3 regions of the Ureibacillus thermosphaericus genome follow, and region 1 is predicted to be linked to each of the others. Evidence: riboswitches for the same ligand, from Rfam matches in the RefSeq annotation. Region 1 holds a riboswitch; each other region holds the start of a gene.
The links. A riboswitch is a leader RNA that binds a small molecule or an ion and turns the genes downstream of it on or off. The one in region 1 is predicted to bind cobalamin.
Positions count from the first base shown of each region.

Region 2: linked by a shared signal. The riboswitch ahead of UtA1_RS11620 (glutaredoxin family protein) and the one ahead of UtA1_RS03950 (ABC transporter substrate-binding protein) in region 1 are both predicted to bind cobalamin.
Region 3: linked by a shared signal. The riboswitch ahead of UtA1_RS10720 (energy-coupling factor ABC transporter permease) and the one ahead of UtA1_RS03950 (ABC transporter substrate-binding protein) in region 1 are both predicted to bind cobalamin.

Region 1 is NZ_AP018335.1:814,030-821,450, reverse strand. It holds gene UtA1_RS03970 (PQQ-dependent sugar dehydrogenase) at 1-907, opposite strand, end outside; gene UtA1_RS03965 (cobalamin-binding protein) at 1,042-1,863, opposite strand; gene UtA1_RS03960 (ABC transporter ATP-binding protein) at 1,901-3,292, opposite strand; gene UtA1_RS03955 (FecCD family ABC transporter permease) at 3,286-4,356, opposite strand; gene UtA1_RS03950 (ABC transporter substrate-binding protein) at 4,322-5,296, opposite strand; cobalamin riboswitch at 5,447-5,646, opposite strand; gene UtA1_RS03945 (LysE family translocator) at 5,797-6,429, shown strand; gene UtA1_RS03940 (ABC transporter ATP-binding protein) at 6,659-7,282, opposite strand; gene UtA1_RS03935 (oligopeptide/dipeptide ABC transporter ATP-binding protein) at 7,269-7,421, opposite strand, start outside.
Region 2 is NZ_AP018335.1:2,422,639-2,430,059, forward strand. It holds gene nrdE (class 1b ribonucleoside-diphosphate reductase subunit alpha) at 1-892, opposite strand, end outside; gene nrdI (class Ib ribonucleoside-diphosphate reductase assembly flavoprotein NrdI) at 895-1,260, opposite strand; gene UtA1_RS11620 (glutaredoxin family protein) at 1,257-1,487, opposite strand; cobalamin riboswitch at 1,623-1,809, opposite strand; gene UtA1_RS11625 (bifunctional adenosylcobinamide kinase/adenosylcobinamide-phosphate guanylyltransferase) at 1,929-2,342, opposite strand; gene UtA1_RS11630 (histidine phosphatase family protein) at 2,294-2,890, opposite strand; gene cobS (adenosylcobinamide-GDP ribazoletransferase) at 2,863-3,636, opposite strand; gene UtA1_RS11640 (bifunctional adenosylcobinamide kinase/adenosylcobinamide-phosphate guanylyltransferase) at 3,648-4,202, opposite strand; gene UtA1_RS11645 (Ger(x)C family spore germination protein) at 4,300-5,502, opposite strand; gene UtA1_RS11650 (GerAB/ArcD/ProY family transporter) at 5,499-6,593, opposite strand; gene UtA1_RS11655 (spore germination protein) at 6,590-7,421, opposite strand, start outside.
Region 3 is NZ_AP018335.1:2,223,319-2,230,739, reverse strand. It holds gene UtA1_RS10735 (energy-coupling factor ABC transporter ATP-binding protein) at 1-85, opposite strand, end outside; gene cbiQ (cobalt ECF transporter T component CbiQ) at 87-869, opposite strand; gene UtA1_RS10725 (energy-coupling factor ABC transporter substrate-binding protein) at 866-1,159, opposite strand; gene UtA1_RS10720 (energy-coupling factor ABC transporter permease) at 1,161-1,907, opposite strand; cobalamin riboswitch at 2,026-2,204, opposite strand; gene UtA1_RS10715 (acyl-CoA carboxylase subunit beta) at 2,411-3,958, opposite strand; gene mce (methylmalonyl-CoA epimerase) at 3,977-4,375, opposite strand; gene prli42 (stressosome-associated protein Prli42) at 4,501-4,593, shown strand; gene UtA1_RS10705 (BrxA/BrxB family bacilliredoxin) at 4,826-5,266, opposite strand; gene meaB (methylmalonyl Co-A mutase-associated GTPase MeaB) at 5,385-6,470, opposite strand; gene scpA (methylmalonyl-CoA mutase) at 6,467-7,421, opposite strand, start outside.

The DNA.
Region 1 (7,421 bases):
TTAAGTTAAATTCCAATACAGCACTACCCCTTAAAGCGGCAACGTAAAGCTTGTTATCAAAATAGGCAATTCCGGAAGGAGCCCACGTATTGTCTGAGCCTGATGTAAAGAGAGGAGCAACCATATTTTCTTTTTCTCTAGTTCCTTCAATCTCTGGCCAACCATAGTTTTTACCAGGTTCAATACGGTTTATTTCATCATTCGCATTATTGCCATGTTCACTTGCATACATCGTTCCATCTGGTGCCCATGTTAAACCTTGAGGATTTCGATGTCCAAAACTATATACGTAAGAGTTAGGAAAAGGATTATCGGATGGAATCGATCCATCTAAGTTAAGTCTGAGAATTTTTCCACCTAATGAGTTAACATCTTGAGCGCTATCAGACTGTAATGCATCGCCAGTTGTTGCATAAAGTTTACCATCTGGGCCAATTTTAAGTCGACCTCCATGATGAACCCGTCCACTTGGAATTTGATCTAGTAGTACTTCCTCTTCTCTCCAAGTATCATTTTCTAGCTTTAAGCGAACAATGCGATTAAATTGACCTGTATCATCTTCGTAAGTGTAATATCCGTAAGCCTGATTTGATTCGACAAAGTCTGGTGCTAAGACAAATCCTAAAAATCCAGCTTCCGATGCCGTTGAAAGAGGTTTTTCGAGTTGTACTTGCTGTTTTTCCACTTGTCCGTTTTCTACTTTTACAATATTTCCGCCACGCTCAGAAAGGTAGAATGTATTCCCTATTTTGTTGATGGACCACGGAATTAGAAGATCAGTTGCTATGATTTCTATTTGTTGGCTTGCTGTAGTTTCAGTCTTTTGTTCATTTGCTTTCGGTGGTTGTTTAGGTGAACAACCAGTTAAGACTAAAGCAATTATTAAAAAAGGAATATAAATCTTCATGTCCGTCCCCCTTGAGTTTTTTCTATCATTAACTTTAACCATTTTTTGATACACTAATCCTTTAAGATGAATCTTAATAGCTATAATTGAATGATTGCAACCAAACAAAAAATCCTACTCTCTATGAGCAGGATTTACTTATTATCTAATAATGGATCTTTCTTTTGATCATACGAAGGATAAATATGAGGATGTAAGATAGAACCTAATTTCACTAAACCTTGTGCGAGTTTTAGTGAAGGACGGCAAAATAAAGATTCTTCTAAAATATATAATTCATTGATTTGAATTGCTTTTATCTCATGTACACCTGGTCTTTTTAATATTACTTTTGGATTGACTCTTTTCGTTTCAACTCCTACCCAAGCCACACAAAATACGTCTGGATTTCTGCTTTTCACTTCTTCCCAATCTGTTTGGACACTTGATTTGTGTATATCTTGGAAAATATTTCGCCCTCCAGCAAGCTCACACATTTCGGTTAACCAATTCGTTGCACCAGGGGTAAAAATCGGTTTTGCCCACCATTCGAAGTAAACGGTTTTTGGATTATCAACTTGTTCTGATAAACTGCGATATTGTTCAAGCAAATGAATATATTGATCGTACAATTCCTTGGCCTTGTCCTTTGTGTTTGTTGCATTGCCAACGAATAATAAACTTTCTCCCACTTCCGTTAATGTGTTTGGATTAGGTACTATACAATATGGAATATTCCGTTTTTCCAGCCTTTCAATATTCTTTTCCATGCCCGGTACTGAGAGGGATGCCAATACTAAATCAGGCTGCAATGCTTCTACTTTATCTATATCAATATCTAAATCAGGACCTAATCTCGGTAATTGATGAATATCTTCTGGCCAGTCGGAGTAGTCATCTACTCCAACAAGTGAAGGTGTTAAACCTAAATAACCTACTAGCTCTGTATTGCTTGGACAAATGGAGATTAATCTCACCATACTCCCCCTTTATTGAAAGTATTCAATTGTTCAATCAAACAACAACTTTTTCTTTTTGATATACTTGTTTTACAGCAAGTTGTACCATCTCTCGCAAAGTTGCCTCGACAGCTCTTTGCGTTACTGACTTATCACCTTTTTGCGTAACCGCTAAATAGAGAGCCTCATTTGTTTCATTAGCTTCATCCATTCCAAATTGTTGCATTGCTTTCATTTTTTCTTTTGTTGCAATAAGCAAACTATTAACTAAAGCTCCCTCGTTAAAATATCCATCCATAAAAACCATCATATTGAATCCGCGAATTTTTTCATTCATTTTCGTAGGTGTAACGATGATGAGAATTTTTGTATCCTCAATTTCTCTCTCAACTTCAACGACATCACCTATGTTCCCTTCAACAATTGTGGCAACTGTTTGTTCGGGAGTAATAGAATATTGTTCCATGATGGTTTGTATTTCTTCCTCTGGGGGAATTGTGGAATATTGTTTACACGAAAAGATGCAATAATCTTTTATCCACTGTATACCATTTCCTACCATTCCATTTGATATCGTTCGTAGTGGTTTTTGAAATTGAACATGAACAAATTGTTCATTGTTGTTTATTTTATAATTTCCCTTAAAGAACGTAGAATGTGTTGAATTCGGTAAACTTGGTGCTAGTAATAGTTGCGGTTTAGGGACTGTTGGATGCGGTTGGACATGGATTTGTACTTGATATATTTTATTTAAAGTATCTACTTCCTTTAGTAAGCTTGCATCCCCAACTTCTAATAAACTACCGTTGTACAGCAGTGCGAATCGGTCTGCATAAAGCGATGCCACATTTAAATCGTGTAAAATTGAAAAAATCGTTAATCCTTTTTCTTCTTGCCTCTTTTTTAATAAATCTAATAGTTGAAAGGTATGTTTTATATCTAAATGATTTGTAGGCTCATCTAACAGTAGTAGCTCCGGTTCTTGAGCCAACGCTTTTGCTAATAGCACCCGTTGCTTTTCACCGCCGCTAATCTTTCGAAATTGAGTATGCCTAAATTCGGTTACTTTCGTTAGTTCCATTACTTCTTCAATTATATGCCAATCTTTTTTTGATAAATTTTTCAATATTCCTTTTTGATGAGGGTATCGCCCAAGACTGACGATTTCTTCAACTGTATAGTCAAAAGAAACAGAAGTTTCTTGGGAAAGAACTGCGATTTTCTTTGCTTTTTCTAATTTTGAATAAGATGAGAGATCCTTACCCGATAACAATACTTTCCCCTTTTGAATAGGCAACTGACCGGTAATTAATTTAAAGAGCGTTGTTTTTCCGCTTCCATTTGGGCCGAGAAGGGCAAAAAAATCACCATTTTGTACTTCTATATCAATATTTCTTAGGATCGGGTTATTGCTATATCCACCCGTCACATTTTGAATCTTTAGCATCTATTTTTGCCCCTTCCAATCTTTTCTCTTATTAGCAGAAACGCAAATACCGGTGCACCGATAATCGCTGTTATAACTCCAATTGGCAATTCTCGCGGTGCAATAACAATTCGAGCCAGCAAATCCGCAAACATTAGAAAAGTACCACCAATGATAAATGACAACGGTAATACATGTCGATGATTTGGTCCAACAAGGAGTCGTACAAGATGAGGGATGACGAGACCAACAAAACCAATGGAACCAGAAACAGCAACCGATGCACCAGTTAATAACGATGCACCAATTAATATCATAGTCTTGCCTCTTTTGACATTGACACCAATATGATCTGCAGCCTCTTCACCAAGTGCAAAGGCATTTAATTCTCGAGAATGAATTAACAAAATGAATGTCCCCAATATCATAAACGGGATGATGAGTTGTATGTATTCCCAACCTCTCATTCCAACGCTCCCATATAACCAATAAAGAATTTGGGTCATTGCATCTCGATCTCCCAATGAAATGATTAGAGAGACAATGGCACTGATAAAGGAACTGACGATAATACCTGCAAGCACAATCGTTTCGATTGCTAAACTTCTACTGCTTAGCCTTACCAACCCAAATACAATTAATAAAGTGATAAAACCACTTACAATTGCGACGATTGGAAGCGTAAAATTTCCTAATCCTATTATGGTAACTTGGAAAAATATAACTAACACTGCTCCTAAAGAGGCGCCTGATGATACACCAATTGTATATGGATCTGCTAATGGATTTCGTAAAAGGCCTTGGAAAGCAGCCCCCGCTAGCGATAGGGATGCCCCAACACAAAAGGCAAGGATGACTCTCGGCAATCGAATATTCCAAATAATCATTTCCTCATTTTTTGGTACTTCCATCCAAGTGATATGGAGGGTTTTCTCAAATATTATGTGGATAATTTTTTCCACAGCAACGGGTACACTGCTTATAAATAAACCTAAAATGATTGCCGCGGCAAAAAGAATACCACTCCCTACATAAATCCAACCAATTTTATTATTCAAAAATTTCAGGATAAATAAGTTTCGCAAGAGTTTCGACTCCTTCAATTAAACGAGGGCCTGGTCTTGTTACTGTATCGCTGTCCACATCGTAAACTTCGCCATTTTTTACCGCAGGAACCGCTTGCCAACCATTACGAGCAAGTACTTGTTCCTTTGGATTCTCTATATAATAGCCGTATGTCGTTATAATCACATCCGGGTTTAATTTTACTATTTCTTCCTCATTCATCTTTACCCATCCTACTTGATCACCTGCTACGTTAATGGCTTGGATGGATTCTAACATTTCATGCATAAAGGTATTTTTTCCAGTCGTAAAAATATCTGGTTCTGGTGATACTTCAACCCAAACTCTTTTTTTATCTACAACGGCTTTCGCTTTCTCTTTAATGGCTTCATGACGTTTTTTCATATCAGCAATAATCTCTAAAGCTTTATCTTTTGTTCCAGTGGCTAAACCAATCATTTCAATGTTTTCATAAACATCTTCAAAAGATGCTGCACTACCAACGACGATGGTTTGAATACCCGCCTCTTCAAATTGTTTTAATACCGTCGGATGAGCTTTGTAATGATAATCTGTCACTAATGCTATATCTGGAAGTAGAGATAGAACTAGCTCCACATTAATGTCCTGTCCTCCCACCTTTGTAATATTTTCTGTTTCAGCCGGGTAATTACAATAATCTGAAACACCGATAATTTTGTCGCCTAGTCCAAGAGCAAAGGCAATTTCCGTATTACTTGTTTGAATGGAAACGATTGTTTCTGGTTCTTCTTCAATCGTAATTTCCCTGCCTGCATCATCAGTAAATGTAACTGGGAAAGTAGCATTCTTCGATTCGTTTTCTTTTGTCACCGTTTCCTGGGTGTTATCATTTGTTTCATTGCTAGCACAACCAGCAATGAATGGGATGGTTAATAATAAAACTAATGCTAGAAGTATTGCTCGATTCATTTTTAACATCTTTCGTCTCCTCCTTTTATAAAAAATAAAAAACGCTTCCCCCTCTTGGAAAGCGTTGTAAAGGCAGATATGTATACTCTAACCATATGCATAATGACACATATACATTCAATTGGTATCTGCTCTTTAAACATCCCTTTCCTCGAAGGATGTTTAAAATACAAATAGGCAGGTCTCCTGACTTACGGGTCATCGGTTTGTTACTCCTTCCCATGTTCAACAACACAGTGGATAATTGCAACTACCTACCCGATTACAGTGGCGGGACCGTGTTGGATTTTCACCAACTTCCCTCTTAGTCTTAAATGTAATGAATTTACATTTAAGAAACCTATTTGTTTGTTATTCAATTATTTGTTCTAGTGCCATTATAGTAGAATAACCGTACCTTGTAAAATAAATGTTTTTTATCTTGCTTCTGGCCATTGAAAAAAACACTAATACTGAATACAATTTAACAATAAATATTCTGAAATTTCGTGTTCGAAAGGAATGAAATGATGGAAAACTTTTTTCTATTTGTTTTGATGTGTGTTTTGTTAATCCTTTTACCTGGCCCTGATTTTGCCATCGTCACTAAAAACACTGTTACTCGTGGCAAATTTGGCGGAATGAAAACTGCTTTAGGTACTTGTTGTGCCCTGCTAATTCACACTACTGCCGCGATATTAGGATTATCTGCGCTCATTGTAAAATCAGCCTTTTTATTTTCTATTTTTAAGTATGTTGGAGCCATTTACTTAATTTATCTTGGAATTAAAACTTTTTGGTCTTTGAGAAAAAAGAAAGATGAAGTAGAGGTAGAATTTGTGCAAGAAGGTACATTGAGTAATACATCTTGTTTCAAACAAGGATTTTTAACTAATATATTAAACCCTAAAGTTGCACTATTTTTCTTAACCTTCTTCCCTCAATTTGTAAATACTAGTAGCGATACATTTATGCCGTTCCTTATTATGGGAATTACTTATACCATTCTTACGGCCCTGTGGTTCGTTTTCTATATTTATTTAATCGATCATATTAGTGCATTTATAAAAAATGCTCGCACTCAAAAAGTTATTGAAGGAATTACTGGTGCCATCTTGATTGGTTTTGGTTTAAGACTTGCCCTTGAAAAAGCAAACCCATAATAATTGAGGGGCTGTCCAGAAAGTCGAACACTTTCTGAACAGCCTTACTTCTTATAGTAATATTCTCTAAAAACTTTCCCTGCGGTGGTTACAAAACGCGCCTCCCCGTCGCAATTTATCTGCGGCGAAAGCATATGCGACAGCCGCAATTTATCTGCGGCGAAAGCATATGCGACAGCCGCAATTTATCTGCGGCGAAAGCATATGCGACAGCCGCAAAGGGGGCGTCTCAAAATGACTTTTCAGACGCCCCCTTTAATTGATTAAAATCAATGATGCGATCGCTAATTCGTTCCAGCAAGGAAATGTGGTGACTGATGGCCAATACTCCGATATTCCGCTCTTTTACAAGCCGAATGAGGGCATGCCAAATTTGCGCTTGGGTAATGGCATCAAACATGCTGGTGATTTCATCTGCAATAATGTACCGAGTATCAGGATGAAAGGCGCGGGCAATGCAAAACCTTTGCAGCTCGCCGCCAGAAAGCTCATGAGCCCTGCGATTGAGCCACTCCTCTTTAATGCCAAGGATAGAGAGGATTTCTTGATCCAACTTTTTTGCTTCCTCAAAAATTTTGGAAAGCTTCCATTTAGGATTGATAGCCTGTTCAGGATGCTGCCAAATCAATTGCACTGGGTACACTTCCGAAAAATTGCTCTTTTCACCATCCACTAGAACTTCCCCTTCCATAGGAGAAAGATAGTTTGCCATAATTTTCGCTAGGGTTGTTTTTCCCGATCCGCTTTTACCGTATATGCCGACAATTTCTCCCCGTTCAATGGATAAATGGATGTTTCGAAACAGCCAACTTGAACGATTGTAATAAAAACCAATATTTTTACATTCCAGCATAGAAGCACCTAACCATTTCGTCTTGGCCAATCTCTTTTAATAACGGCTTTTCCATATTGCATTTTGTCGTTGCTTTCGGACATTGCTTTGCAAAAGAACAACCGGTCAGTTTTTCCGTGGCGGAAGGCTGCGAGCTATC
Region 2 (7,421 bases), 1.6 Mb from region 1:
TAAAAAGAACGATATCTTCATCTTTTTTCATCAGTTCAAAAAATATATCTGGAATAATGACACCAGTCGATAAAGTTTGTAACCGAATTTTTTCGTCGGCATTCGGCTTCTTAGAAGAAATAAATTCTTCAATATCCGCGTGGAAAATATTTAAATAAGCAACACCTGAACCATTCCGTTGTCCTAATTGATTGGAATAAGAAAAGGCATTTTCTAATAATTTTGCAACGGGCATAACACCGCTTGCCCGATTGGCGATACCTTTTATCGGATCACCTAAAGGTCTTAAATCCGTTAAATTTACCCCTACCCCTCCGCCAAGCCTTGAGAGTTCTAAACAATAACCGAGGTTTTCTGCAATGCTATTCATCGAATCATCCATGGATAATTTAAAACAACTTACCAATTCCCCACGCGCTTTTTTACCGCTATTCAGTGTGGTTGGTGTTGCTGGTTGAAAAGCCTCCATCATCGCACGAATTGCTTTTTCTGCCAACAATTCATCACCATTCGCTAAATATAAGGCGATAATGCTCATCCGATCCTCATAAGTTTCTAAAATTTCTTTTCCATCTCGACTTTTCATTGCGTAACTTTCAAAAAATTTGCTCGCGCTCATAAATGTTTGAAATCGAAAACGATAAGAATACGCAATGTCAAAAATTTTATTTATAAATTCGAAAGAATATTTTTGTAAAAATTCTTTCTCATAATATCCTTCTTCAATGAAAAAGCGAATCTTTTCTTCCAAACTAGAAAACTTCCGCATTTTCTGATTAACATGTTCGATAAAATATTGACGAGTAGCCTCTCGATCTTTCTCTAAATCAATTTTTCCTGTTTGGTGGTAGTGATTCAAAATTTCATTATTCAAAGTTAAATAGCTTTTCATCACTAAATCTCCTTTTGAATTACTCTGTTATAATAATCAATTATGGCATCATAATTTTTCTGAAATCCGCGTAATTCTATCTTTTGAACAATGGGAATTCCGTACCTTTCGTTAATCAAATGAGCAGAACGGCAAAAATAAGCATGGCCGAAATTCGAGTTCCCACTTGCAATAACACCCTTACAGAAACGAACATTATGTTGTAAAAACCTTTCCACAATTTGTGGTACTTCCCCTAATCCATCGGTATAGGTGAACAACAAAAAGGGATCATTTAATATAAGGTCATCCCGAATTTCAATGTGTGGTAACTCTAATTGATGAACGATAAAACGCACGTTGCCAGTTCGAGAAGCATAAGCAATCATACTGTGATCTTGCTAATGAATTTTTTCATATTTTCAATGTCTCCCATTAGCTCTCCATCGATTTCGATTACAGGTACAGAAAGAAATCCAGCAGTCAATAATTTTTCTTTCGCTTCTTCATTGTAATCAATCAAAATTTCTTCATATTTCCCTTCATAACCAAGTTGATTTAATTCGTATTTCATTAACAAACACTTTGGACAAACTTTTTTTGAATATAATTTCATTTCCTTCTCCCTTTCTACCATTCTTTTATGAAAATAAAAAAGCCATACCTTTTTCGGTATGGCTTTGAAATGGAAACAGTCAGGTACTAGGAAATGGACCGTCTTGCTTCCATTTCCTAGCCCCCGAAGAAATGAGCAATTCACGTTTATTAGGCAGGTCTCCTGGCTTATGCTTCATCCTCCAAGTTCCCTTCCCATACAAATTTGTACAGTGGATTTGAACTTTTCGTCAGCAATTACAGTTGCGGGGACAGCGTCAGATTTTCACTGACTTCCCTTTTAATCTACTATATATAGTAGAACCTAATAAACGAAATGCTATATATTGTGTTTTCGTGTTTCATTGTAACATGTAGTATTGTTAATTACAAGCTTATTTGGTAAATGATACAGTATCTACTAAAATCATTCACTCGATACGTAGAACTTAAGAACGGTTGGTTAATTTTCCTCTTTTAATATCTCAGGAATACCATACCAAACGCGAATGACTTTCTCACTTTTCTCAAAAAGTTGTTGATACAATCTACCACAAGTATCTCTCAAATGACGATCCTCTTTTGAAAGCGGCACTATTCCACGTCCGATATCCGTACAAATACAAATTAGGTTTGTCTTATAATCTAAATTCATTAATTTCCCCATTATTTGTGATACGATTTCATCTTCCGATAAATCCGGGACGAGCAAAATCATTTTTTCAAAACTACCTATAATAACGTATTCATCTTTTGTAAAAGGGCCTTCCGGTATTTCGCCTTCATAAAAATAACAGCGATTCGCACCTATTTCTTTTAACATGTTACTTACAAATTTTCGTTTACCATTATAGGCGCCTCCAATAACTGATTGCATTCTCTTCCCTCTTTCAAAGATTCAATATCGTCCCAACATAGGGTATAAATCATCCGATGCTGTGCAATAACATCTTGAAAACTTTTCTCTTTTTGAAATTTCGATAGGATAACACGAATGACACCACCGTGGACGACAAACACATATTCTCCACCACAGCTCACGATTTGATGAAAACAATTTAAAATCCGTTCTTTAAACGAAACAAAAGATTCACCATTTGGTGGCGCAGCTTTCTCTGGTGAATCAATCCACTGCCGATACGCTGGATTATCTTTTAATTCATCATAAGTTTTCATTTCAAAATCTCCAAAATGTAATTCCCTTAATTGAAAAAAAGGATGGTATTTTGCCTCGGGGAAATAAAGTTGCGCTGTTTCTATGCAGCGCTTTAAGTCACTGCCAAATACATCCTTAGTATGAATCGGTACTTGACAATTTGCTGTTTGTATGTATATCGATTCATTCGTCCATCCAATATATTTTCGCTCTAAATTCGCTTTCGTTTTTTCATGCCGAATTAAATGAACAGTAACAGCATTCCCCATAATGCCAATTCCATCCCTTCATATAAAGCACCTAGCAAGTCTCCCGTCATTCCGCCAAAATGGCGATATGTCCAATGCCGATAAATCCAAGTCATCACAAACATGCTAAATGTTAAAACAAATAGTTTATATTCATTTAACACAAAACCTGTTATGAGGATAATGAATATATAACACGCAATATAAATCCATAACGATTTTGCCTTCACATGTTTTTTAAAGTAGGCTGCCAATCCAGATTCCTTCACATTTACTGACAGATTGAAATAAATCAATATTGCTAATCGACATAAGACAGGTAAGATGATAAAAAATAAATAAAAGTTTGTTGGACGCTGATGTAAATACTCATAAAATATGCCGATTTTCAGTAGAACAATGAGCACTAGATTAATAGCACCAAAAGCTCCAATACGGGAATCGCTTAATATTTCTAGTCGTTTTTCTTTATCTCTATAAGAAAAATAAGCATCGCTTAAATCGATCCAACCATCGAGATGCAACCCACCCGTCATCATAATATTGATCATGACAATGATAATTGCTAAGAAAAGTGGAGTAAAATTGAAATAAACATCATTCAGTAGAATGACAAGTACAACGATTACCCCCATAAAGAAGCTAATGAAAGGCATTGTGCCAAACATAGCTGTAACAGTTTTATTATTCATTGGAAGTGTCTTCCGAATGGGGAAAGAAGTAAAAAATTGAAGAGATAATAATAACCCTGCAATAATATTTTTCACAAAAACACCGCCTATTTTCTGCGTACGCGAATACCATAATCCAACTCATATGCTTCATCACAAATTGAGACAATCCATTGATGAAGAGTTCCGAGGAGTTTTCGATATAGTTGGACTTCTTTGAATGAAGATGGTACTTCATCAAGCACTTCATTTGAAACAATTAAGATGATAACACCATTTTCTTTCCATTGCGTTATTGCCTGTTGAAACTGATTTATCCATTGATGTATTTTATGTAATCGATCTTCTTTTAAATGTTCGGTCTTGTATAAAATATTGTTCAGCCAAGTTGTTATACAATCCCATAATACAATGTCATTCTCTTGAAACCTTTGTACAGGCAAGTCATCAATTACGTCTATTGTATACCATGGCTTTTTCGAGCGTTCTCGATCCTTTTGATGTCGAACTATTCGACTTTTCATTTCTTCATCGAAGGGGACACCGGAAGCTAAATAATAGAGGCCTTTTTGATTTTGGTCGAAAAACTTGACAGCCACACTTTCTGCAAAGGAACTTTTACCACTTCGAACCCCGCCTGTAATAAAAATGATTTTTCCCATTCTCTCCCCTCCTCTAATCTATTTTCCCCCAAAAATAGAGCTGTCCAAAATGAGTATATCATTTTATGGACAGCCTGCGAAAAATATATTTTATTTATCATTTCCATTCCATTCCGACACGCAAAATCTTATAATCCATTTTGACTTGAATATCCATCTCTTTATAAATTTCACGCCAAGCATCTTCTGTTTTTACATTTTCTTCCCAATATTTCGGATGATATGCACGCACCCTTGCACCAATTGCAAGTATATCCGATTCATCTTGCTGCAATTTTTTCACTAGACTATTTAAGGCTTTTCCTCCCAACTCAGATGCTGATTTTTCAAGTTCTTGTAATTTTTCTTTACTTAAATCATTCGTATAAAGTTGTTCTTCAACAAAACCTTCTACTTTGACATCGATCAATACTTTCGGTTTTCCGTCTTGAATTTCTACTGAGATTTTTGAAATTCTTTTGAATGGCTTTACAAGATAAACCCCTTTTTTATCACCAGGTACAATTACATTAGAATAACCAGCAGGATTTATTCCCTGCAGCGCTAAAATAGCTCCTGTTTCCGTTGGCGTTAACGTACCAACCATTTGATAATCTTTAAAATAAACGAGTCCGTCAACTAAAATATGATCTCCCATTGGCTTTACAAGAGGAATGATTGCATCCACACCTTCATCAGAAAAATCAATCCACACTTTCCCTAAATACTCTTTCGGTAACTTTCCGAACTTTACAGCATCTCTTAACGTATTAGCTAAATATAAAGAAGGGACTGTTTGAATGGGTGGTGTAGCATTTAATATTTCTAGTGCTTCCCCTTCCGTAACCATAATCCACGCAGTTCTTCTTACTTCAAAATCTCTTTTTAAAAAATCCATAATATCTTCAAGACCTTTTTTTGCAATTTTGTCACTGACAACAATCAATTGAATATGTCCTAAATAAATTTTTTCTGCAAGTTCTTGTTGTAAATTGGATAATACATCCTTCATTGAATATCCATATGTTACTAACAGCCAATCAGTCTCTGCGGAATTTGTATCTCCTCCTTCGGGTCCAAGCATAATTTTTCCTGGTACTGCTAATTGGGCTGCCACTTTATAAATGATTTTTTCCTCTGCTGGAAACTCTCCTTTCGAATGGGTGACTTCAGGCATTTCAATGTCTTCACCTTCTTCAGCAATATCAATCGATAAAGCTAAAATATTTGCCCTTTCTTCAAGTTCATAACGATCCCAACAACCACTTAACAAAAAGACAGCAATCAGAACAAAAGCGAATTTTAATTGAAACCTTTTCATTGCACTCCCGTCCTTTTTCGAAAATGGCCAATGATTAATAAACAAACTGGGAGTATAATAAATAGAAATAGACCAACATAAGTAATTTTTGAAGCATATTCATATATTTCATAAACATTATTTGGAATTAACGCAAAAACAAAAATTACCGGAATCATGAGCACTGTAATGAAACTATATTTATCTGTACGAAATAACTCTGCAGTGCCACGTACAATCACGAAGTAATATGAAAGCAATGTCGTAAATACAGCAAAAATCCAAGTAATTAAAATAATGGCGTCGATTCGTGATAAAACTTCTCCGGGTATTTGGATAATTCGACTAAGGGATAAAATAGGCCAATACATTTCTTGTAATTCCTTAGCACCAAATACCCCTAGAGAAACCACAATGCAATAAAGAATGGCTAATGCTCCTAAAAAGAATCCCCAAATTCCATTTTTAACACAATTTTCGTAATCCTTTATATACGGTATCAACATGGCAATAACAAAATAATTCGTTATGACCTGCGTCATGATGATGGCCCCAGACAAAAACTGTTTCACCGATAAATTATGGCCTAAAATCGGCAGTAAATGATAGATTTCAATATCTTCTAGGGCAAACAAAAAGAAAAACATTGGAATTAATAAAAATGGTAAATAAAAAAAGTGAATATAGGTGAAGGTAGAAACATTGCTATAACCGACTAAAGCACAAATTATAATCATGATAAGAATGGAAATTTCAATGGGTGTATTGGGCAAAAGCCCAGTTGCTAATACTTCCGCAAACTGTCTTACTTCAAGACCCATAATGACAATAAACACAATGACAATCATGTAATTAAATAAATTTCCAAAATATTTTCCTAACAATAGTCGATTACATCCAATGATTGTATGTTCTCGAAACTTCCTTGCTAATAGGGTAATAGCAATCACACTAATTAACGAGATGAGTATTCCAACGATACTTGCAAGAATGGCTGCTTCTCCTACTTCAGCAGCAATGAATCGAGGTAATACCAATAAAGATACACCGATGATTGTACTTGCAATTATGACAGCTAATTGAATCGAACTGATGGAATCTGTATGTTTCATATTTTTTCCCTTTCTTCTTCATCAAGGAAATTGTAATTCGTATAATCCTTCACCGTTTCTCCCACACGAACGGTATTCTTCGGATGAATGTTGGATGGACGTCTTTTTAATTTATTGAATGGAGCTCGAATAATGCTATCTTTTAAAGCTTTTATATTTAATGGTGCATATGGATCCATATATGGAACACCAAAGGATCGCAAAGAAAGCATATGATTGACAACGATCATGAGTCCTACGGCAAGTCCCAATAAACCAAGTGTACCAGCTAAAATGATCAGCAAAAAACGCAACATGCGGAAAGTATTGGCTGCATCATAAATTGGAACAGCAAAGGAGCCGATTGTGGACATTCCAATAATTACAACGGAGATTGGGCTGACAAATCCCGCTTGAACAGCAGCCTGACCAACCACAAGTACCCCTACAATCGATAAGGCTCCACCTACTTGTTGAGGCATTCGAACACTTGCTTCTCTCAACACTTCCATCGCCAATTCCAACAACAATACTTCAACGACGACCGGTAATGGAATGCTTTGCCTTCCACTGGAAGCTGCAACAACATATTTTGCCGGTATCAATTCCGGATGAAAAGAAATGACGGTTACGTACAAAGAAGAAAAGGTCAATGAAAAAACAAGTGCTATGATTCGGAAAAATCGTACAAATGAAGAGATAATCCAATGCTCATTATAATCTTCCGTTGTATGATAAAACTGATTAAAAGTTGCAGGCGCAATTAATGCAGATGGACTGCCATCCATTAATACAGCAATGCGACCTTCCAGAAGATTCCCAACCACTTTATTCGGTCTTTCTGTATTG
Region 3 (7,421 bases), 1.4 Mb from region 1:
TTTGTAAATTTATTTTTTGTAAAGCTTCTGTTCCATCTTCATAGGTATAAGAAACTTCTTTCAATTCAAACAAAGGAGTATTCATTTTAACCAACTCTCCCAACGGTGAAATAAAAGACGATAATGAACAAATTCACTAACAACGTAAATATCCAACTACTTGTTGAAAAATGAAGTTCTCTTGAAATGACTGCTGAATAGCCATCTACACTTCTTGCATTTATCGCATTATTTAAGTCTTTCATTTCTTGAAATACCTTAATAAACAAAGCACTGATTATAAGCCCAATTGATTTGATAGAATTTAATAAAGAACTGTGACCTAACCTTGCTATTTGTGCAAGATAGATTGTCCTGCTGGAATCAAGAAATATAAATATAAATCGATACATTAATGCAATTAAATCCAATAAAGTAGTTGGTACTTTACAACACCTTAATCCATATAGAAAATCTTGAATCGTCGTAGATAAAATTAAAAAATACAAACAACTAATACTCGATAAAGCAACAACAAATAGCATCAATGCCTTTTCAACACTCGTTATCGAAATTGAAATCGTGACGGGACCAATAATAGATTGAAAAATGGCACCTTCTATAGGGTTAGTTGAAAAATTGAGTAAAATGACTAGTATACTTGAAATTAGAAATACCACTGGAATAAGCAATAACTTCAAATATACGCGAATCGGAACTTTTCCGATTATTAAAGTAATAACTGTCATGATGCAAAATATGAATATGGATGTAAGAACATGTTGAAATACGATATTCAATATTAATGGAATAAGAGCAAATCCCATTTTTTCGATTGGGTGTTTATTTCTTAAAGGTGATTGATAAGCGAAATATTCTAACATTCTCATTTCTGTATCTCTGCATTCCCGCCCCTATTCCGGCCTCGCATATATCCTATAAAGTAACCAATGAACCCTGCACCGATTGCTCCTTGTAGTACGAATAATAAACTTTCTATTTCACCACTAGGAGGCTCCCAAATACTTGAAAACCATGGTTCATAGGATTGGTTCAGTTCTGTAATTAATCCTTCCGCTTCTCCATCTGCACCACCATATTCTGCATCTCCGTTAACAATCAGCGGGACAATCATTAAAAAAATGATCAAAATTAATAAAAGCATATTCTTTTTTAACATCTTACTTCACCTCCTGGGGTTTCTTTAGTACTTGAAGTAACTTTAATTCTCTTTCGTTGTATTTCAATAAGAAATTCATCACCATTACTGAAATCAATCCTTCAATAATTGCTAATGGTACCTGTGTAACAGCGAATACGCCAGCAAACTTTACAAATGAAGCGAAAATTCCACCAACTTCAGATGGAAAGGCTAGTGCAAGTTGAATAGATGTAATGACATATGTACCTAAATCTGCTAATGTTGCTGCTGAGAAAACTGCTAGAGTAAAGGGCAAACCGATCCTATTGAAGCCTTTAAATACTCCATAGGCGATAAAAGGTCCAGCAATCGCCATCGAAAACGCATTGGCGCCAAGCGTTGTTAAACCTCCATGGGCTAATAATAATGATTGGAATAATAACACGATGGTACCTAAAACACTCATTACAAATGGTCCAAATAATACGGTTCCTAACCCAACACCCGTAGGATGAGAACAACTTCCAGTAACCGAAGGAATTTTTAATGCGGATAATACAAAAGTGAATGCACCCGATAAACCTAGTAATAACTTCGTCTCAGCATTTCTCTTTACTAAACTACTCATTTTCTTTAATCCAATGATTAAAAAAGGGAATGTAAGGAGCCACCAAAATATTGCCCACTTGATTGGTAAAAAACCTTCCATGATATGCATAGCAAAAGCTGTATTAGGAATGATTAATAATACTGCTAGAAAGTAAAGTATTTTGATTGAGACTTTCATAAAATTCCTCCTAAAATGAAAATTTGAAAATAAAAAAACACTGCCAAACTAGCAGTGTCCCACAATAAGACATAATAATCCAATCATGCCTATTCGTGTACCTATCCTCGTAGGACACTACCATCCACTCCATACGGCAGGTCTCCTGGCTTAGAGTCATCGCTACAAAATCGCCTTCCCGTTTGCACAGTGGCATTTGATTTTGAGCTCCTCTTCACAGTGGCGGGACCGCACTAGATTCTCACTAGTTTCCCTTTTAAGCTAATTTTCATTAGCACCGTATAGATTATTCAGTTGTTGAAATTTAGTTGAATTGTAGCATATTGTTTGAAAAATTTCTATATCTTTCTATAAATAAGACAAAATAATTACTAAATTCATATAATATTCATTACCTTTTGATATGAAATATTGTTAGAACCAATTTGAATTTTTGGAAAAATCGAAGTACAAACTGGGATTAGCTTGTGCTTCTAATGGTACGTAATTGGAAACTTTCACAATTATAGCGGAATATTTCCGTGTTTTTTCTTAGGTCTTGATTCTTCTTTATTTTCAAGCATTTCTAATCCTTGAATTAACTTAATGCGAGTTTCTCTTGGATCGATTACATCATCAACCATTCCAAGTGAAGCAGCAACATATGGATTAGCAAATTTTTCTTTATATTCCTCAATTTTTGCTTGGCGTGTAGCTTCCGGATCTTCTGAATTTGCAATTTCGTTCGCAAAGATGATGTTAGCAGCTCCAGCAGCACCCATTACGGCTATCTCTGCATTTGGCCAAGCGAATACTAAATCTGCACCAATGGCTTTTGAATTTAGCGCAACGTATGCTCCACCATATGCTTTTCGTAAAATGACTGTAATTTTTGGAACGGTTGCTTCAGAATAAGCATATAAGATTTTAGCACCGTGACGAATGATACCGCCATGTTCCTGTTTAACGCCAGGGAAGAATCCTGATACGTCTTCAAATGTAATGATGGGAATATTGAATGCATCACAAGTGCGAATGAAACGGGCAGCTTTATCGGATGAGTCAATATCAAGACCACCTGCTAAGGCCTTTGGTTGGTTACAAACTAATCCAACAGATTGTCCAGCAATACGAGCAAATCCTACAACAATGTTTTTCGCAAATTCAGAATGCACTTCCATGAAGGAACCTTCATCCACCACTTGTTCAATTACTTTACGAACATCGTAAGGACGTGTAGGTTCAATTGGAACAACGTCAATTAATTCAGGACGCCAATCGTCTCCTTCAGGGCGTGGTAATTTTGGTGCTTTTTCTTTATTACTTTGTGGTAAATAGCTTAATAATCTCTTAATTTGTTCAATCGCTTCTTCTTCAGAAGGGGCGCGGAAATGAGCGTTACCGCTGATTGTGTTATGCACTTTTGAACCGCCTAAATCTTCTGATGAAATTTTTTCTCCTGTAACCGCTTCAATTACTTTCGGACCAGTAATGAACATTTGGGATGTTTTATCCACCATTAAAATAAAGTCTGTAATTGCTGGAGAATATACAGCACCGCCAGCACATGGACCCATAATCACAGAAATTTGTGGAATAACCCCAGAATAAATCGAGTTGCGATAGAAGATGTGGCCATAACCGTCTAATGATAATACTCCTTCTTGAATACGGGCACCTCCAGAGTCATTGATGCCGATGAATGGCGCTCCATTTTTTGCAGCCAAATCCATCACTGCAGCAATTTTTTTCGCGTGCATTTCTCCTAATGCACCGCCGAATACTGTGAAATCTTGAGCAAATAAATAAACAGGACGGCCATTCACTTTACCGTATCCAGTTACAACACCGTCACCAGGGCCATTTTGTTCACCCATGCCGAAATCTGTTACTCTATGTTTTATAAATGGATTTATTTCAACGAAAGTGCCTTCATCCAGTAATAGATCAATACGTTCACGAGCTGTTAGCTTACCTTTTTCATGTTGCTTTTCAATGCGCTTGTCCCCACCGCCTAAATAAATCTCTCTTTTTCGGTCATACATTTCATCGATTTTATCTAACATATCCATGATTTCTTAACCCCTTTATCACTTTTTTTCATATAGTTCATATAAAACTCCAAAACTATCTTTTGGATGAATAAAGCATGCTTCAGCTCCCCCAGCTGCAGGTATAGGCTCTTCAGACAGAAGGCGAACTCCCTTTTCTTTTAATTCAGCCATTTTTTCTCGAATATTATCTACGCTAAAACAAATATGTTGAATTCCTTCTCCACGTTTTTGTATATGGTTATAAATCGCCCCTTCTTCACTTAAGGGTTGTAATAATTCAATATGTACATTCCCAGCATCGATAAATGCTACTCGTACATTTTGCGATGGAACCTCTTCAATTCTTTCTAATTTCAAACCTAAAACTTCAGTATAATATTTTACTGAATCGTCTAGGTTTTTTACTGCGATTCCAATATGATCGACTTTTTCCATCATGCCACCCCTTCTGTTATAGTACATAATCTATTGTAGCGAAATTACGAAATTTCCGCTACGTACTTGAGAAATTTTTCAGATTTGATAAACTAATCCTATGAAAAAAAGGAGAGAGCGAGAATATGAGCAACAAAAAATTTCAAAAAATAATAGTCTACACGATGATTGCAATCATGTTACTTTCAACATTGGCATTCGGTTTATCATTCTTCTAACATTCTTTACAGCGGTTACAAGATATGTAATCGCTTTTTTATTTTGAAAAAATGTATATCAACCAACAACACTGTACCACAACAGATACAATTTAAAAAATTTGATATAAAAATAAAATTAAATGATTTCTGAAAATATAGTAAGCAATTTTTCTATCTATTCATGAAATGAATAAGTTAGAATCCGCAATACTTGAATGATACGAGTATGCGGATTCTATTTTTGGTTTAATTATACTTCATCGCAATATTCTTCAAAATTGGCTTGTAAATTTGTAATAACTGACATTACATCATGTCCTTCTATTTCATGACGACCTATATCAGCGACAACTTTTCCGTCTTTCAGTAAAACAAAAGCTGGTGATGAAGGAATATGTTCGTCTCCAAAATGCGCACGTGCAGCAGCCGTTGCTTCTTTATCTTGTCCAGCAAAAACCGTTACTAGATAATCTGGACGTTTATCATAATGAATTGCACTTGCCGCTGCAGGTCGCGCAATACCTCCTGCACAGCCGCATACAGAATTAATCATGACAAGAGTAGTTCCAGGACGTGCAAAGGCCTTTTCTACATCTTCTGGGGTTCTTAATTGCTCATATCCAGCATTCTCCATTTCAGCTCGTGCAGTGGTAATAATTTCTTGCATAAATAAATCGTAATCCATACTCATACATTTCAATCTCCTTTCAAGTATTAATTTTAGCATAGAAGAAGGAAAAGTTAATTGCAAATACTTCAAAAGGATTCTCTGAAATGGGTTTTATACAGGGATTACAACCTAAAGGCAGTTACTGATTGGGGAACAATTTGTGTATGCCTTGCGTTACAGTTAATTTTCCTTGCAATATTTCTTCTTCCAGCTTTTTCACTAATTCTTTGTTTTCTTTATTACCAAAAAATGAATCAATTAGATGGTCTGTAATCATTGAATGGAACCAATCACTTGTTTGTTCTCGTCTTCTTGTGAACCAGTAGCTGGATTCTTTCATTTGTTTTTCAAACGATAAAATCATTTCCCAAACCTCTTCCAATCCTTTTTTTTCATAGGATGAAACAGGAACAGCTTTTGATTCCCAACCTGGAGTTGACGGTTGTAAGAAATGCAGGATTTTCCTATATTCTTGAACGGTTTTTTTCGCTTTTTTTACATTGTCTCCATCAGCTTTATGGACAACAATACCATCTGCCAATTCCATAATGCCTTTTTTCAAGCCTTGTAATTCATCACCTGCGCCTGTTAAGACGAGAAGAAGGAAAAAGTCAACCATACCACGAACATACGTCTCACTTTGCCCTACTCCAACAGTCTCAATTAAAATAATATCGTATCCAGCTGCTTCACAAAGAAGCATCGTTTCCCGCGTTTTTTTATGAACACCGCCTAAGGTACCGGCACTTGGTGAAGGACGTACAAATGCGTTTTGATGACGGCTTAAATGTTCCATTCGTGTTTTATCCCCTAAAACGCTGCCGCCGGAAATGGTAGAACTAGGGTCTATTGCAAGAACGGCAACTTTTTTCCCCATCTCGCAAAGCATTGTACCAAACGCTTCAATAAAAGTGCTCTTACCTGCTCCTGGAACCCCCGTTATTCCAATCCGAATACTGTTTCCTGTAAAAGGTAATAATTCTTGCAATAAATTTTGAGCCAGCACCTTATGTTCATGATTGGAACTTTCAATTAAAGTAATTGCTTTTGAAAGCGAAGTGCGCTTTCCTCCGCGCACTTCACTCGCTAATTGCTTTATATCAACTTGTTGTTGCCGCTTTTTTCGAAATTTTTTTGGCGCAACATATGACATTCCATCGTGTTTACTTTCAATACCTTTCATGACATATAGTGCAGTCTCTTCTGCGTTTTTTTCGCCCATCATTCAGACACTTCCTCATAACCTAATCGATGATAGATTTCTTCAATAATTTTAATCGCTGCAACTGGGATTACTGTACCTGGTCCAAAGATTGCAGATACACCCTTATCGTATAGGAATTGGTAATCTTGAGCAGGGATTACACCGCCAACGACAACGATAATATCTCCTCTACCTAATTTTTCTAATTCTTCAATTAATTCAGGTACTAACGTTTTATGGCCTGCTGCTAAAGAAGATACACCTACACAGTGCACGTCGTTTTCCACTGCCATTTGTGCCGCTTCTTGCGGTGTTAAGAATAGCGGTGAAATATCTACGTCAAACCCAAGATCAGCATAACCAGTAGCAACGACTTTTGCACCGCGGTCATGTCCGTCTTGTCCCATTTTCGCAATTAAAATACGCGGGCGACGACCTTCATTTTCTAGGAATTCATCTGTCATTTGTTTTACTTCTTCAATTAATTCATTATCGGAGAAGTTAGATGAATAAACACCTGAAATTGAACGGATAACTGCTTTATGGCGTCCGCAAACTTTTTCAATGGCATCGGAAATCTCACCAAGTGTCGCGCGAGCACGAGCAGCGTCAACTGCAACAGCAAGCATATTTTCTTCTCCTGTTTCTGCAGCTTTCGTTAAACGTTCAAGATGTCTTTGCACTTCTTCTTCATTTCTTTCTGCTTTCATTTTTTCAAGTCTTTCAATTTGTTTTTGACGAACTAGCGTATTATCAATATCTAAAATATCAATTGGTTCTTCAACGTCTAATTTGTATTTATTAACGCCAACAATCGTTTCCACTTTAGAGTCAATTTTTGCTTGGCGTCTTGCAGCTGATTCTTCTACTTTCATTTTTGGAAGACCTGTTTCAATCGCCTTAGCCATTCCACCCAGCTCTTCAATTTCTTTAATTAACTCCCAAGCTTTTTTCGTTAACTCATCTGTTAAT